Regions from separate parts of the Eubacterium sp. 1001713B170207_170306_E7 genome, predicted to be linked through region 3. Evidence: predicted binding sites of a transcription regulator. Region 3 holds the regulator's gene; each other region holds the start of a gene.
What was found. The regulator HrcA, encoded in region 3, represses chaperone genes, less so after heat shock. The targets are predictions, from matches to a motif close to TGTTAGCACTCNNNNNNNNNGAGTGCTAACA.
Positions count from the first base shown of each region.

Region 1: a site for HrcA is predicted at 1,755-1,785, ahead of groES (co-chaperone GroES). Genes of this name have one in related genera too.
Region 2: a site for HrcA is predicted at 1,529-1,559, ahead of I2B62_RS14730 (Hsp20/alpha crystallin family protein). Genes of this name have one in related genera too.

Region 1 is NZ_JADMVE010000004.1:427,759-431,999, forward strand. Features, by position in the region: gene groL (chaperonin GroEL) at 1-1,371, opposite strand, end outside; gene groES (co-chaperone GroES) at 1,421-1,705, opposite strand; gene I2B62_RS12580 (class I SAM-dependent methyltransferase) at 1,912-2,706, opposite strand; gene I2B62_RS12585 (type 1 glutamine amidotransferase domain-containing protein) at 2,953-3,654, opposite strand; gene I2B62_RS12590 (trimethylamine methyltransferase family protein) at 4,173-4,241, shown strand, end outside.
Region 2 is NZ_JADMVE010000006.1:29,329-33,569, reverse strand. Features, by position in the region: gene I2B62_RS14735 (GntR family transcriptional regulator) at 27-1,493, shown strand; gene I2B62_RS14730 (Hsp20/alpha crystallin family protein) at 1,688-2,110, shown strand; gene I2B62_RS14725 (dihydroorotate dehydrogenase) at 2,294-3,202, opposite strand; gene I2B62_RS14720 (dihydroorotate dehydrogenase electron transfer subunit) at 3,199-3,897, opposite strand; gene pyrF (orotidine-5'-phosphate decarboxylase) at 3,888-4,241, opposite strand, start outside.
Region 3 is NZ_JADMVE010000004.1:193,304-197,544, forward strand. Features, by position in the region: gene dnaK (molecular chaperone DnaK) at 1-587, opposite strand, end outside; gene grpE (nucleotide exchange factor GrpE) at 693-1,244, opposite strand; gene hrcA (heat-inducible transcriptional repressor HrcA) at 1,253-2,287, opposite strand; gene hemW (radical SAM family heme chaperone HemW) at 2,463-3,602, opposite strand; gene I2B62_RS11500 (tyrosine-protein phosphatase) at 3,722-4,241, shown strand, end outside.

The DNA.
Region 1 (4,241 bases), 230 kb from region 3:
GGCATTTTCAGCAATCTGACGAACAGGTTCTTCAATGGCACGGCGGATGATAGCTGCACCGATTTTTTCGTCGCCTTCCAGAGTATCGATTAAAGCGTCTACCTTGTCTAAGGTTTCGATGAATGCAGATCCACCACCAGGTACCATACCTTCTTCAACACCGGCTCTTGTCGCGTTCAACGCGTCTTCGATGCGGTATTTACGTTCTTTCAGTTCTACTTCAGTAGCAGCACCAACCTGGATAACAGCTACGCCGCCTGCCAGTTTAGCCAGACGTTCCTGTAATTTTTCTTTGTCGTAATCCGATGAGGTTTCAGGGATCTGAGCCTTGATCTGAGCAACTCTTTCTTCAACAACCGCGCGGTCGCCCTGGCCGTCAACAACAATGGTGTTGTCCTTGTCAACCTTAACCTGACGGGCACGTCCTAACATGGACATGTCGGCATTTTTCAGTTCCAGACCAACTTCTTCAGAAATCACCTGACCGCCTGTTAAAGCAGCGATATCCTGTAACATGGCTTTTCTTCTGTCACCGAAGCCAGGCGCTTTAACAGCGACACAGTTGAAGGTTCCTCTTAATTTGTTCAGTACTAAGGTTGTTAAAGCTTCGCCTTCAACATCTTCAGCAATGATTAAAAGCTTAGCGCCCTGCTGTACAATCTGTTCCAGTACTGGGAGTAATTCCTGGATATTTGTAATTTTCTTGTCTGTGATTAAGATATATGGGTTGTCTAATTCTGCAACCATTTTTTCAGTATCAGTTACCATGTAACCTGATAAGTATCCTCTGTCGAACTGCATACCTTCGGTAAATTCCAGTTCGGTTCCCATGCCCTTGCCTTCTTCAACAGTGATAACACCATCGTCGCCGACTTTTGTCATGGCTTCTGCGATTAAATCACCGATTTCGGTGTCAGCGGCAGAGATGGAAGCTACCTGAGCTTTCGCTTCTCTGGTTTCTACAGGTTTGCTGTTGGCTTTCAGTTCGTCAACAACAACTTCTACAGCCTTTTCAATCCCTTTTTTCAGAACCATCGGGTTTGCACCGGCTACAACGTTTCTGTTACCTTCTCTTACAATAGCCTGAGCTAATAAGGTAGCGGTAGTAGTACCATCACCAGCTACATCGTTTGTTTTGGTAGCAACTTCTTTAACCAGCTGAGCGCCCATGTTTTCAAAAGCGTCTTCCAGTTCAATTTCTTTAGCAATGGTAACACCATCGTTTGTAATGGTTGGAGCACCGTAGCTCTTTGCCAGGATAACGTTTCTTCCTTTTGGTCCTAAGGTTACCTTTACAGCGTCTGCTAATTTATCTACACCAGCGATCAGTGATTCTCTGGCGTCTGCACTGAATTTAATGTCTTTTGCCATTTTAATCTTCCTCCTGAAATTTATAATCTATTAAATGTGGTTTTCTGAATTATTCAACAATTGCTAAGATGTCAGACTGTTTCAAAATCAAGAATTCTTCTTCACCGACCTTTACTTCAGAGCCAGCGTATTTAGAATAAATAACTTCGTCGCCTTCCTTGACATCCAACGGCACTTTTTTGCCATCTACGATTTCGCCGGAGCCTACAGCGACAACGGTTCCCTGCTGTGGTTTTTCCTGTGCAGAACCTGGTAACACAATACCGCTAGAAGTCGTTACTTCTTCTTCTTTAACTTTGATTACAACCTTGTCTCCCAATGGTTTTAAACTCATTTTTGATTCCTCCATTTTTAATGATTTATGATTTTTATTATTTTCTTCTTGTTAGCACTCATTACCTCTGAGTGCTAACATTATATTAAACCATTCTCTCAAAATTTGCAAGACCTTTTTAATAAATTTAATGACTTTTTTCAGGATTTCAGGATTGTTTAATATTTTTTTGCAAATAATCTTCTTTCAGGCACTTCCAGACTGCATTATTCCTGCTGCCACCTAAAAACAGCCAGCCGGTTGTTGAGCTTTGCACTTAGAATACCGATAATTTTACTGATCAGCGTCGATTTCCTCAGCTGTTCCGCAAAACTCTTTTCACTGATCAGCTTTATTTTAGCGTCCAGCGCCTCAAATTCCCTTCCGGATTTTGTGCCCCATCCAAACTTAGCGTCGGTGTGCTTGACGGTTTCGTGCTTTTTCTCATCCATCATGGACGGATTCATCATTTCCACCACGAGGAATCCCTTATCAAAAAATGTGGTCAGATTATTGATAATTGTCTTAGTCTGTTCCCTGCTGAAATACATAAACAATCCCTCCGCAATAACAATCACAGGGTTTGTGCCCGCCGCTGTTTTTACCGCCTCTATCCAATCTGTATCAATGACGCTTGCGCCGATCATTCTGCGGCGCTTCGTTTCCTCATACACGCTTTTCCTCACCTTTATTGAAGCTGGAAGGTCCACGTCAAACCAGATCGTCCGCCCGTTATCTACCCTCTGGAATCGGTCGTCCAGACCGCACCCCATATTTACACATACGCCGTCAGGATATTTTTTCAGCAGCTTTTCAACTGCGTTATCAAACATAATCGTTCTGGCGATTACACATTCATGGGTAAACAGCTTGTCGTAATCCTTTGTGTCAATATCAAGCATCCTGATGATTTCCACTGCTTTTTCATCTCTGATGCGGGGATGCTTCCTCAATGTTTCGCTCGCCCTGTTTGAAAGCGGAATCAGCGCTGTTACCCCGACATCACCTAACTGTAGTTCCATTACAAGCTACCTCCAAATTGAAATTAGTCATATCAGTATTCTTTCTGGTTATCCTTATTTAAAAAGTTAGTTTAAACTAACCAAAGAATATCATTGAAGCAGCCATCTGTCAAGATAATCCTGCGCTGCCTTTATCTTCCTGATTATTTCAATCCAAAGTCAGGAATATCTCAAATAAAAAAGCACAAATGCCTGTCAAGCATCTGCGCATTTTTACTAAGACGTTCTGTATCCTCACCATAAACATCATAACCGGGTCTGGCCCTCGCCTAAGCTTTTCAGCAGGCATTTTGCCACAGCCTGTCCCGACATGGGATTCTGCCCTGTTATCAGGTGACCGTCCTGTACCGCAAAAGAACTAAAAGCGCGTTTCTTCACAAATTTTGCTCCGCGCTTCCTGGCCTCTTTCTCAGTACCAAAAGGCACCAATCTGTTTTTTCCGCTCAGAATTTCTTCCGTTTCTGTAAAGCCAGTAATGGTTTTACCCGATATGAGATAGTTGCCATCTGAATTTTTTATATTCAAAAGCCCTGCCAATCCATGGCACACAGAGGTTACATAACCGCCTGCTTCGTAAATCTCCCGGCTGATTGCCTGCAAAGCTTTATTATCCGGGAAATCCCAGACCACCCCATGGCCGCCTGTATAGTAGATCGCCGTATAATCGGAAGCATTGATATCCGATGGCTCAAGGGATTGTGCCAGTGCCCTGTTCTGGAAATCCTCTGAATTATAAAAAGCAAACACGTCCGCATTGACATAAGCGTTTTTCAGACTGCGAGGGTCGATTGGCACATAGCCTCCCCTCGGGCTGACATAATCAATTCCATAACCAGCACGTACCAGCTCCTTCACAAACTCAGTCGCTTCGGACAGCCATAGGCCAGTTGCCTCATTTTTTGCTCCATATTTTGCTGTATTGGTCAAAACTACTAAGATCTTTTTCATTTTTGCCTCCGTTACATCGCAAGTTCTAGTGGATCACTGCAACTTATATACCTTTTTAGATAAAATCTAAACATCTAATCAGGCCGCCTGCAGACCACCAGATCACTTTTCAGATTACGCCTGCCATAAATATGAAAAAGCAGTTCTCGCTCAATACCGATTGAAAGCTTCTGGTCACTGGCATCATAATAATCAATGCTGGTGCATCTTGACAAACTGACTCATAGATAAAAACAAAATTTTTAATACAGCTTCTTTATTTTAGTAATATTTTCTTTTTTACGTAAAATAGACAAATTATTTTACACTTTTCTTCAAAACATAGCCTACTCGGAAGACATAAACTGTATATTTTTTTGTCACTGACAATTACCTTTACGCTTTTTATTCTTTTTACGCTTGGCAACGCTTTAAAACAGACTAAATACTCCAAATTTTCATATTATTTTTGGCATATTCCTTGCTTTATATAAACATAAAGTAAATGGCGCCATACAAAATTATTGAGGAGAATATCGATGAAAGCATACGAAAAATATATTTCTAAGGCAGATATTGAAAAAATACACGCGCATACGCTCACTATT
Region 2 (4,241 bases), on a different contig from region 3:
CCAACAATGATCAGGAGGTAAGGGTCTTGCCAAATAAACAGAGACGGTCTAATTTAATCTACGAGTATTTTATTCTGCGCTTTTGGTTTCAATATTATAAATATGGCGATACACTTCCCTCCATCGACAGCCTGTGCCGCGAGTTCAGCGTGTCCTCCCTCACCGTGAAGGAAGCCTTCAGCCGTATGCGGGCCGAGGGCTACATTTCCACACAGCAGCGCCGCAGCACTGTCGTGACCTTTAAAAAAACGGACGCCGAGCTCAAGGCCTACGCGGCCGATTATTTTTCAAAACGGAAAACGACCTTTCCGGATTTGTATCAGTCCACGGAGATGATTTTTATCCCGCTTCTCATCGAGGGCTTTCTCCGGATGGACGAAAAGGATTTTGACTGCGTCTACCGCTGGGCAGAAAGGTCCGGCCCCGATGACCTGACCAGGATTTACTGCTTCGTTCTGCAAAAAATGGATAATCCCCTGATCATGAACCTGTTCTGGGAAACCTCGCTGTACCTGGGCCTGCCCTATCTCAGCGAAAAAGACAGCGCCGGCCCCTGCAGCACAGATATGATGCGTAAGCGGATAGAAACGGTTATCCGCTGCGGACAGATGAAAAACCCGCGCCGGATTCTTGAGGCGCATCTGACTTTTCAGAAGGATGTATCCAAAAAACTGACCCAGTACATGGGCCGGCAGACAGCTACCGCAGCCCAACAGGAGACCGTACCCTTCACATGGCGGATCTACCGTGACCGGCCCCAGATCTGCCACACGCTGGCGGTGCATATCCTGCACGAAATTTATTCAGGACAATACCGCAACGCGGATTTCCTGCCCTCCTATACCCAGCTGGCAAAGCAGTACGGGGTGTCGGTCAGCACCATACGGCGGACCGTCAGCCTCCTGAGCCAGATCGGCGCGGTGCGCACCATCAACGGCAAGGGCATCCGTATTTTTTCCCTGAACGAGCGCAGCGGTAAGCCTGATTTCAGCCAATCTGCCATCCGCCGGAACATGGCTCTCTTTATCCAGTCTTATGAGATCATCACCTATACCTGCAGAGCGATTGTCCGGACCGTTCTGCCGCTGCTCAGCGACAGCCAGCTGGAGGCGCTTCTGCTCCAGCTGGAGACGAACCTGTCCACTGGCAACAGTGTTCACTCGCCGGGGTCCATCCTGACCCGCATCATTGAGCACGCTCCTCTTCAGGGCATAAAGGAAATTTACGGCAAGCTGTACGGCCTGCTCTTCTGGGGCTACCCGGTGAGCCGCTACGAACGCTCCGCCCGCCTCGACCTGCAGATGTCCGCCTTCACCAAAGCTTCTGTGGACGCCCTCAGGGCAAAGGATTTTGACCAGTGTGCCAGGCTGCTCAGCGGCCTGTTATCCCGAGAATTTAAAGAAGCAGAGGCCTATCTGCTCAAAAACGGCTTTCAGCCCGATGAGACCCGTCTGTCGCCGTCAGTCCGCCTGTTAAGCACAGAGCCTGAATAAAAGCAGACCTTGCAAAAGCTTAAAAAATTCTAAAATTTTAGCACTCACCACTTGACAGTGCTAACAACCCGTCCTATAATATACGCGTAAACAGAATTAAGCGAAGTCCCTTGAAAAAGGAACCGAACTCAATGGTTATACAGGTTGATCACTTCATAAATCATGAAAACTAAATCAAAAAGGAGGAATGCCTTATGTTGTTGATGCCTAGAGATCGTTTCGGTTTTAATTTGTTTGATGATATGTTTAATGACCCGTTTTTTAAAAAGACAGAGTCCCCCGCTCTCATGAAAACGGATATTCAGGAAAAGGATGGCAGGTACATCCTGGACATGGATCTGCCGGGCTTTGGCAGGGAAAACATCAAAGCCGACCTTGAAAATGGCTACCTGACCATTACCGCTTCCAGAAATGACTCAAAGGAAGAAAAGGATGAAAAAGGCAATCTGGTTCATCAGGAACGCTACACCGGCCAGTGCTCAAGAAGCTTCTACGTTGGCGACAATGTAAAAGAAGAGGACATTAAAGCCGGCTATAAGGATGGTATTCTCCATCTGGAATTTCCGAAAAATGAGACCAAACAGGTTGAACAGAAAAAATACATTGCGATTGAATAAATCATAGCTTACCCCTTATCGGATGGTTCCGATATTCATTTTATTACTCCCCCGTAAGATAAAAAGCCGCGCTCACTCCCCTGAGCGCGGCTTTTGTTTTCCGTTAAAAAAGACCTCCCGAAATCCTGAAAAGCCATTGCTGGCAGCTTTTCGGGATTTCGGGAGGTCCGCTGTGTTTAAAATTTATAATAAAATACCGCGCACCTGATCGATGTTGGTAAGGCCCTCGGCCTGACAGTAGGCCTCTAACCCCTCGATCACCCGGACTGGCGCTTTGGGGTCGATGAAGTTCATGGTTCCCACCTGCACACAGGCCGCGCCGACCATGATAAACTCAAGGGCGTCCTCCCAGGTGCTGATGCCGCCCATGGCCATGACCGGCACGTCCACAGCCTTACAGACCTGATGGGTCATGCGCAGGGCAATGGGCTTGACCGCCGGGCCGGACAGGCCGGCGTAGGTATTGTCGAACACAATCTTTTTCTTTTTGTAGTCCACGGCCATGGCCTGGATGGTATTGATGAGCGAAATCCCGCAGGCGCCGGCTTCTTCGCAGGCCAGAGCGATGTCGGCAATGCTCTCCACATTGGGCGACAGCTTAACCATGACCGGAGCCTTGGACACTGCCACTACCTTGCGGGTGATGTCCGCTGCCATTTCCGCTTTGATGCCGTAGGCCATGCCGCCGGCCTTGACGTTAGGGCAGGAAATGTTCAGCTCAACCAGCTGGGCGTTGATGGCATTGATCCGTTCTATGGCTTCCAGGTAGGAGGCTTCGTCCTTGCCGCCCACATTGACCACGGTCACGGTGTCAATCCCCTTGAGGTGGGGCCACTCATTGGCGATAAAGGCGTCCACTCCCGGGTTTTCAAGGCCGATACTGTTGATCATGCCCGCAGGGGTTTCCCACAGGCGCATGCCTGTGTTGCCCGGCCGCGGCTCAAGGGTCAGGCCCTTGGTGCACAGGCCGCCCAGCGCTGCCAGGTCGTAGTATTCCTCAAACTCACGTCCAAAGCCAAAGGTACCGGAAGCGGTGAGCACCGGGTTCTTAAAGATAATGTCGTTAAACTTCGTTTCTAACGCTTTGCTCATAAGGCTGCCACCTCTCTGGTAAATACCGGGCCATCTTTACAGACCTTCTTGTTGCCCTCGCTGGTTTTGCAGGTACAGCCCAGACAGGCGCCGATACCGCAGGCCATATGGGCCTCCAGGGACACATAAACCGGATTTTCGGCCGGAACAATGTCGCACAGACTTTTCATCATGATCTCAGGCCCGCAGGTAAAGAACACCTCACCGGGCCGGGCTTCCACCCTGTGGGTAATGATGCCGCCAATGTCCACGATCACCTCGTCTGCCACCGCGTCAAATTCTTCTACGCAGTAGGCGGTGTCGCGGTAGCCCAGGTAAACACGCAGGTTGCGGTCCGGGTGTTTTTCCTTAAAATCCCGGCACACATAGTACAGAGGGGCGATGCCGATACCGCCGCCCACCACGGCCAGGTCGGCGTCCACATCCGGGAAGCCTTTGCCGTATGGGCCCTGCAATTCCACGGTGCCGTCCTTTTCCAGCTTTGATAAAAGCTGTGTGCCCTTGCCCACTATCTGATACAGGAAGGTGAGCACACCGTTTTCGTAATTGTGCACTGAGACCGGGCGCGACAGCAGCGGATCCTTGTCCCAGGCGCGCAGCATAAAGAACTGTCCTGCGCCCACTTCGCCGTCGTAGGCCACATCCATTTTGTAGATGCCCTCAGCCACAAACTGGTTGTTTAAGATTAAAGCCATTGCAGAATATCCTCCTTCATGGCCAGTGTCTTTTCCCGGATCAGGGCTTCAAAGCCTTCGGTTTCGCAGGGTGTTTCAGCCTTCTGATGGGCGGTGATCAGGCCTCTGGAGGAATTGATGACCGCACAGCGGGATTTCTTAAAGATGTTGGCAATATCCTTGCCGGTGCCGCCCTGGGCGCCGTAGCCCGGCACCAGGAAAAAGGTGGACGGGCACTGGTTCTGCAAAGCTTCAAATTCTTCGGGGAAGGTGAGGCCCACCACTGCGCCCACTGCCGAATAGCCGCTCTCGCCGATAAAGGGCTTACCCCATTGGGTAATCTTGTCGCCCACGGCCTCATAAAG
Region 3 (4,241 bases):
CCGTTGGTCGCCTTAACTTCAAAAACGCCGTCGCCTAATTCCAGGATGGATACGTCGAAGGTACCGCCGCCAAGGTCATAAACCATGATTTTCTGGTTGTCTGCCTTGTCCAGGCCATAGGCCAGTGAAGCTGCGGTTGGTTCGTTGATGATACGCAGTACGTCTAAACCGGCAATCTTACCGGCGTCCTTGGTTGCCTGTCTCTGAGCGTCGCTGAAATAAGCCGGTACCGTGATAACTGCCTTGGTTACAGTTTCGCCAAGGTAGGCTTCTGCGTCTGATTTTAATTTCTGCAGGATCATCGCAGAGATTTCCTGTGGTGTGTAGCTCTTATCGTCAATGTTTACCTTATAGTCGGTGCCCATGTGTCTCTTGATGGAAGCGACTGTGCGGTCCGGATTGGTAACAGCCTGGCGTTTAGCCACCTGGCCGACCAGTCTTTCACCGTCTTTTGTAAACGCGACGACGGACGGGGTTGTACGGTTCCCTTCTGCATTTGGGATAACAACCGGTTCGCCACCTTCTAAAACAGCTACACAAGAGTTTGTAGTACCTAAGTCAATACCAATAATTTTTTCTTTACCCATAATATATGTCCTCCTAATGATTCGAAAGTTTGTTTTCTAGATTTAAATGCCGGCCGGATGACCGGACTTTGCGTCGATTCCAAAACGCCGACGCCGGACGTTTTTTTACTTCTGGTTAACCTTAACCATCGCTGGTCTTATGACCTTATCCTTAAAAGTATAGCCCTTCTGGAAAACCTCCAGAACAATCTGGTCCTCTTTTTCAGGATCCTCGCCAACGGCTACGCCGTGGTGGAAGTTCGGATCAAAGGCTGTGCCCACGCAGTCAATTTCCTGCAGGCCCTCCTCGTTCAGAACACTGATCAGCTGCTTGAAAACCATCTGGACGCCCTCGCGGTATTTGTCCGTGCTTTCGTCGTCGGCCGCTGCCTCGGCGCGGTCCAGGTTGTCAAGCACCGGCAAAAGCTTTGTGACAAAGCCTTCGAGTGCAAACTGGTAAATGTCGGTCTTTTCCTTCTGGGTTCTTTTTTTATAATTCTCAAAATCCGCCTGAAGGCGCATGAGCCGTTCCATGGCCGCTTCCTCTGCCTTGGCCGCCTCGTTTACCGATTTTTCAACCTCTTCTTCTGCGGTTTGTTCCTCCGCTGCCTGTTCCTCCGTAGCTTCTTCCTCAATGGTTTCGTCTACGTTTTGTTCCATCTTTTCTTCCTTAGCCATTTAACCACCTATTTCATTAATAATTTTGTTAAGTTTGTGTTCAGTTCATTTCTTATATAATCAAGAACCGAGGAGACATTGTCATAATTCATTCTCGTCGGCCCTATGACCCCAAAAGCGCCTACGGTCTTTCCTTCCAGCTCGTAGGTTGTCGTAATAATACTGAATTCCTTCAGATTCTCATTATCATTTTCATCCCCGATACTGATATTGATCACCTGACTGGTGTCGTCACTGGAGAGTATGCCCGCCAGCAGCGGTTTCTCCTCGATCACATTAACCAGGTGACGGATTTTTTCCACATCACTGAATTCAGGATAATTAAAGAGATTGGTCAGACCCATGGAATGAATGTCTGAGGCCTCCTCCATCAAAGTATCCCTTAATACCGGAAGAATTTCCCGGAGTAAATTGCTTTCATCCGGAGACAATTCCTGAATCTGGTCCACCAGCTCCATATTAATTTCCTGAAAGGAAATATTTTTAAGGAAACTGTTTAAGACATTGCTCAGCTTCAGGGCTAAAGCCGTGTCAATTTCCTGCGAAAGGGTCATTTCAATATTTTTTGCCATGCCTTCGTAGGTGACCACAATGAGTAAAACCCGTTCCTTTATTAAAGGAACAATCTGTACATGCTTGCAGTTAAAGCAGGAAACCCGCGGCGACAGCACGACAGAGGTATAATTGGTCAGCTGGGAGAGCACCTTTGCCGTATGGTTCATGGTGTTATCCAGCTCCCTTGTTATTTTTAGATACCCATTATGGATGTCATTTCTCACAACCTTAGCTAATTTTTGGATTTGCATGATCTCATCGACATAATAGCGATAAGCCAGCTGAGTCGGAATTCTTCCTGATGAGGTGTGCGGCTGCATTAAAAAGCCCAGGTCTTCGAGATCAGCCATTTCGTTCCGGATGGTCGCAGGGCTGATGCCAAGGTTATAACGCTTTGACAAGGTCCGGGACCCTACCGGTTCGGCGGTATTGATGTAATCCTTAATGATTACCTCCAATATCTTCTTCTTTCTCTCTTTCAAGTCCATTTTGTTCACCTCTTTATTAGCACTCGTTACTTGTGAGTGCTAATATCTTGACTATAATATACCACCAGGCCTGTACTTTGTCAATAGATTTCTATAAGATAAATGTCAAGTTTTTAAGATTTAAACATTATTTAAGCAAGGAAACCTTGGCGGTCCTCCGCTGCACTCAACGCACTTACACAAAGGCCATAAACACCTGGTTTGCCAGGTCCTGTCCCCTTCGGGTAAGGCGGATCACCGGGCCCTCACGCGTGAGGAGCCCCGCCTCGACAAGGCCTCCGATTTCCTCAAAATCCTCAAAAAAGCTGCTGCCAAACAGCTTTTGATAATCCGCGTCGTCCACGCCATACATGCGCCGCAGGCCCAGAAACATAAAATCGCCTTTTTTCTCCTGTAGGTCCAGGGTGTGGGCCTCGAGCACCGGGGGCTTGCCCTGCTCGGCCAAGGCGCAGTAGTCCTGCATATCCATCACGTTGGTGCGGCGCTCTCCCCGATAATAGGAAGCCGCGCCCAGCCCAAAGCCCACATAGGGCTTCATCACCCAGTACCGGCTGTTATGACGGCTTTCCCAGCCCTTTCGCGCGAAATTCGATATTTCGTACTGCTCAAAGCCCCTGGCGGCCAGGCCGTCGATGATGGCGTGCTGCATCTGCCGCTCCAGCGCCTCGTCCGGCAGCGCCAGCCTTCCCTGGCGGTACAGGGCGTCAAAGGCAGTCCCCTCCTCGATTTTCAGGCTGTAGCAGGAAATATGCCTGATGGGCGCAAGGGCCGTCAGGCACGCGATATCCGCTTGTACATCCGCCAGCGTCTGGCCTGGCAGGCCAAACATCAGATCGGCCGAGATATTCTCAAAGCCCGCGCGGTCCAGCAGCGCAAGGGATTCCTCAAAATCGGCGTAGGTATGGATACGCCCCAGGGCCTTAAGCCCCTGGTCGCTCGTGGTCTGAAGCCCCATGCTCACGCGGTTGATGCCCATATCACGGTAAGCCCGGCATTTTTCACTCGTTAACGTTCCGGGGTTAACCTCAATGGTAGCCTCCACCGCCTCCCCGGACAGGACAAAGCACTGCCCGACAGCCTCCATGACCTGCCCGATATACCGGGGCGCCACACTGGAGGGCGTGCCTCCGCCAAAATAAACCGTGTCCGCAGACAGCCTGCCCTGCCGGGCCCCAAAGGCCCTTATCTCTAGGCAGACCGCATCGAAATACCGGGCCACCGCCTCCGGACCGCAGCCGGCCCAGGAGGCAAAATCACAGTACTGGCATTTCTGCACGCAGAAGGGAACGTGCACATAAATTCCGACATTTTCCATTAAAACGCTCCTTTTTATAAAATATGGCGAAAAAACAAATTGTCACCGGGACAAATTTAAGTCTTTATGTTACAATATATTCTATATAATAAAGTATAAAGAGTCAAAGGAGTGAACATATGAAAAAATTTGTAGGCATTGGGGCGCTCATTGCCGCGGCTGCCGCAGTCCCATATCTGATTCATAAAAAACGCCAGAAAAAGCTTCAGGCCGAAGATGCCACCCAGCACGAGAGCCTCCCGCTCCCACAGAAAAAGCCCTGGGAAACCGACTTTAAAGACGAAGACCACCTGATCTTCTGCGACGAGTCCAACCTGGGCAAGCGGCTGATCCAGCTGGAAAATTCCATCAATATCCGCGATATCGGCGGCTATACCGGCCTGGACGGACGCAAGACCAAATGGCGCAAGGTGATCCGCAGCGAAGAGCTGGGCCACCTTTCCGATAAGGATGTAGAGTACTTTGAAGAGCTTGGCCTCAAGCATGTCTATGACTTCAGGGACGCCCCCAAGGCCAAGGCCCTGCCGGACAAGCTGCCCTCCACCGCGGACTACAAAAACATTCCAGTCCTCAAAAATATCCCCTTCAGCCACAACGAGATCGACTTCCGGGCGCCGGACGGCATTGACCAGTTCATGC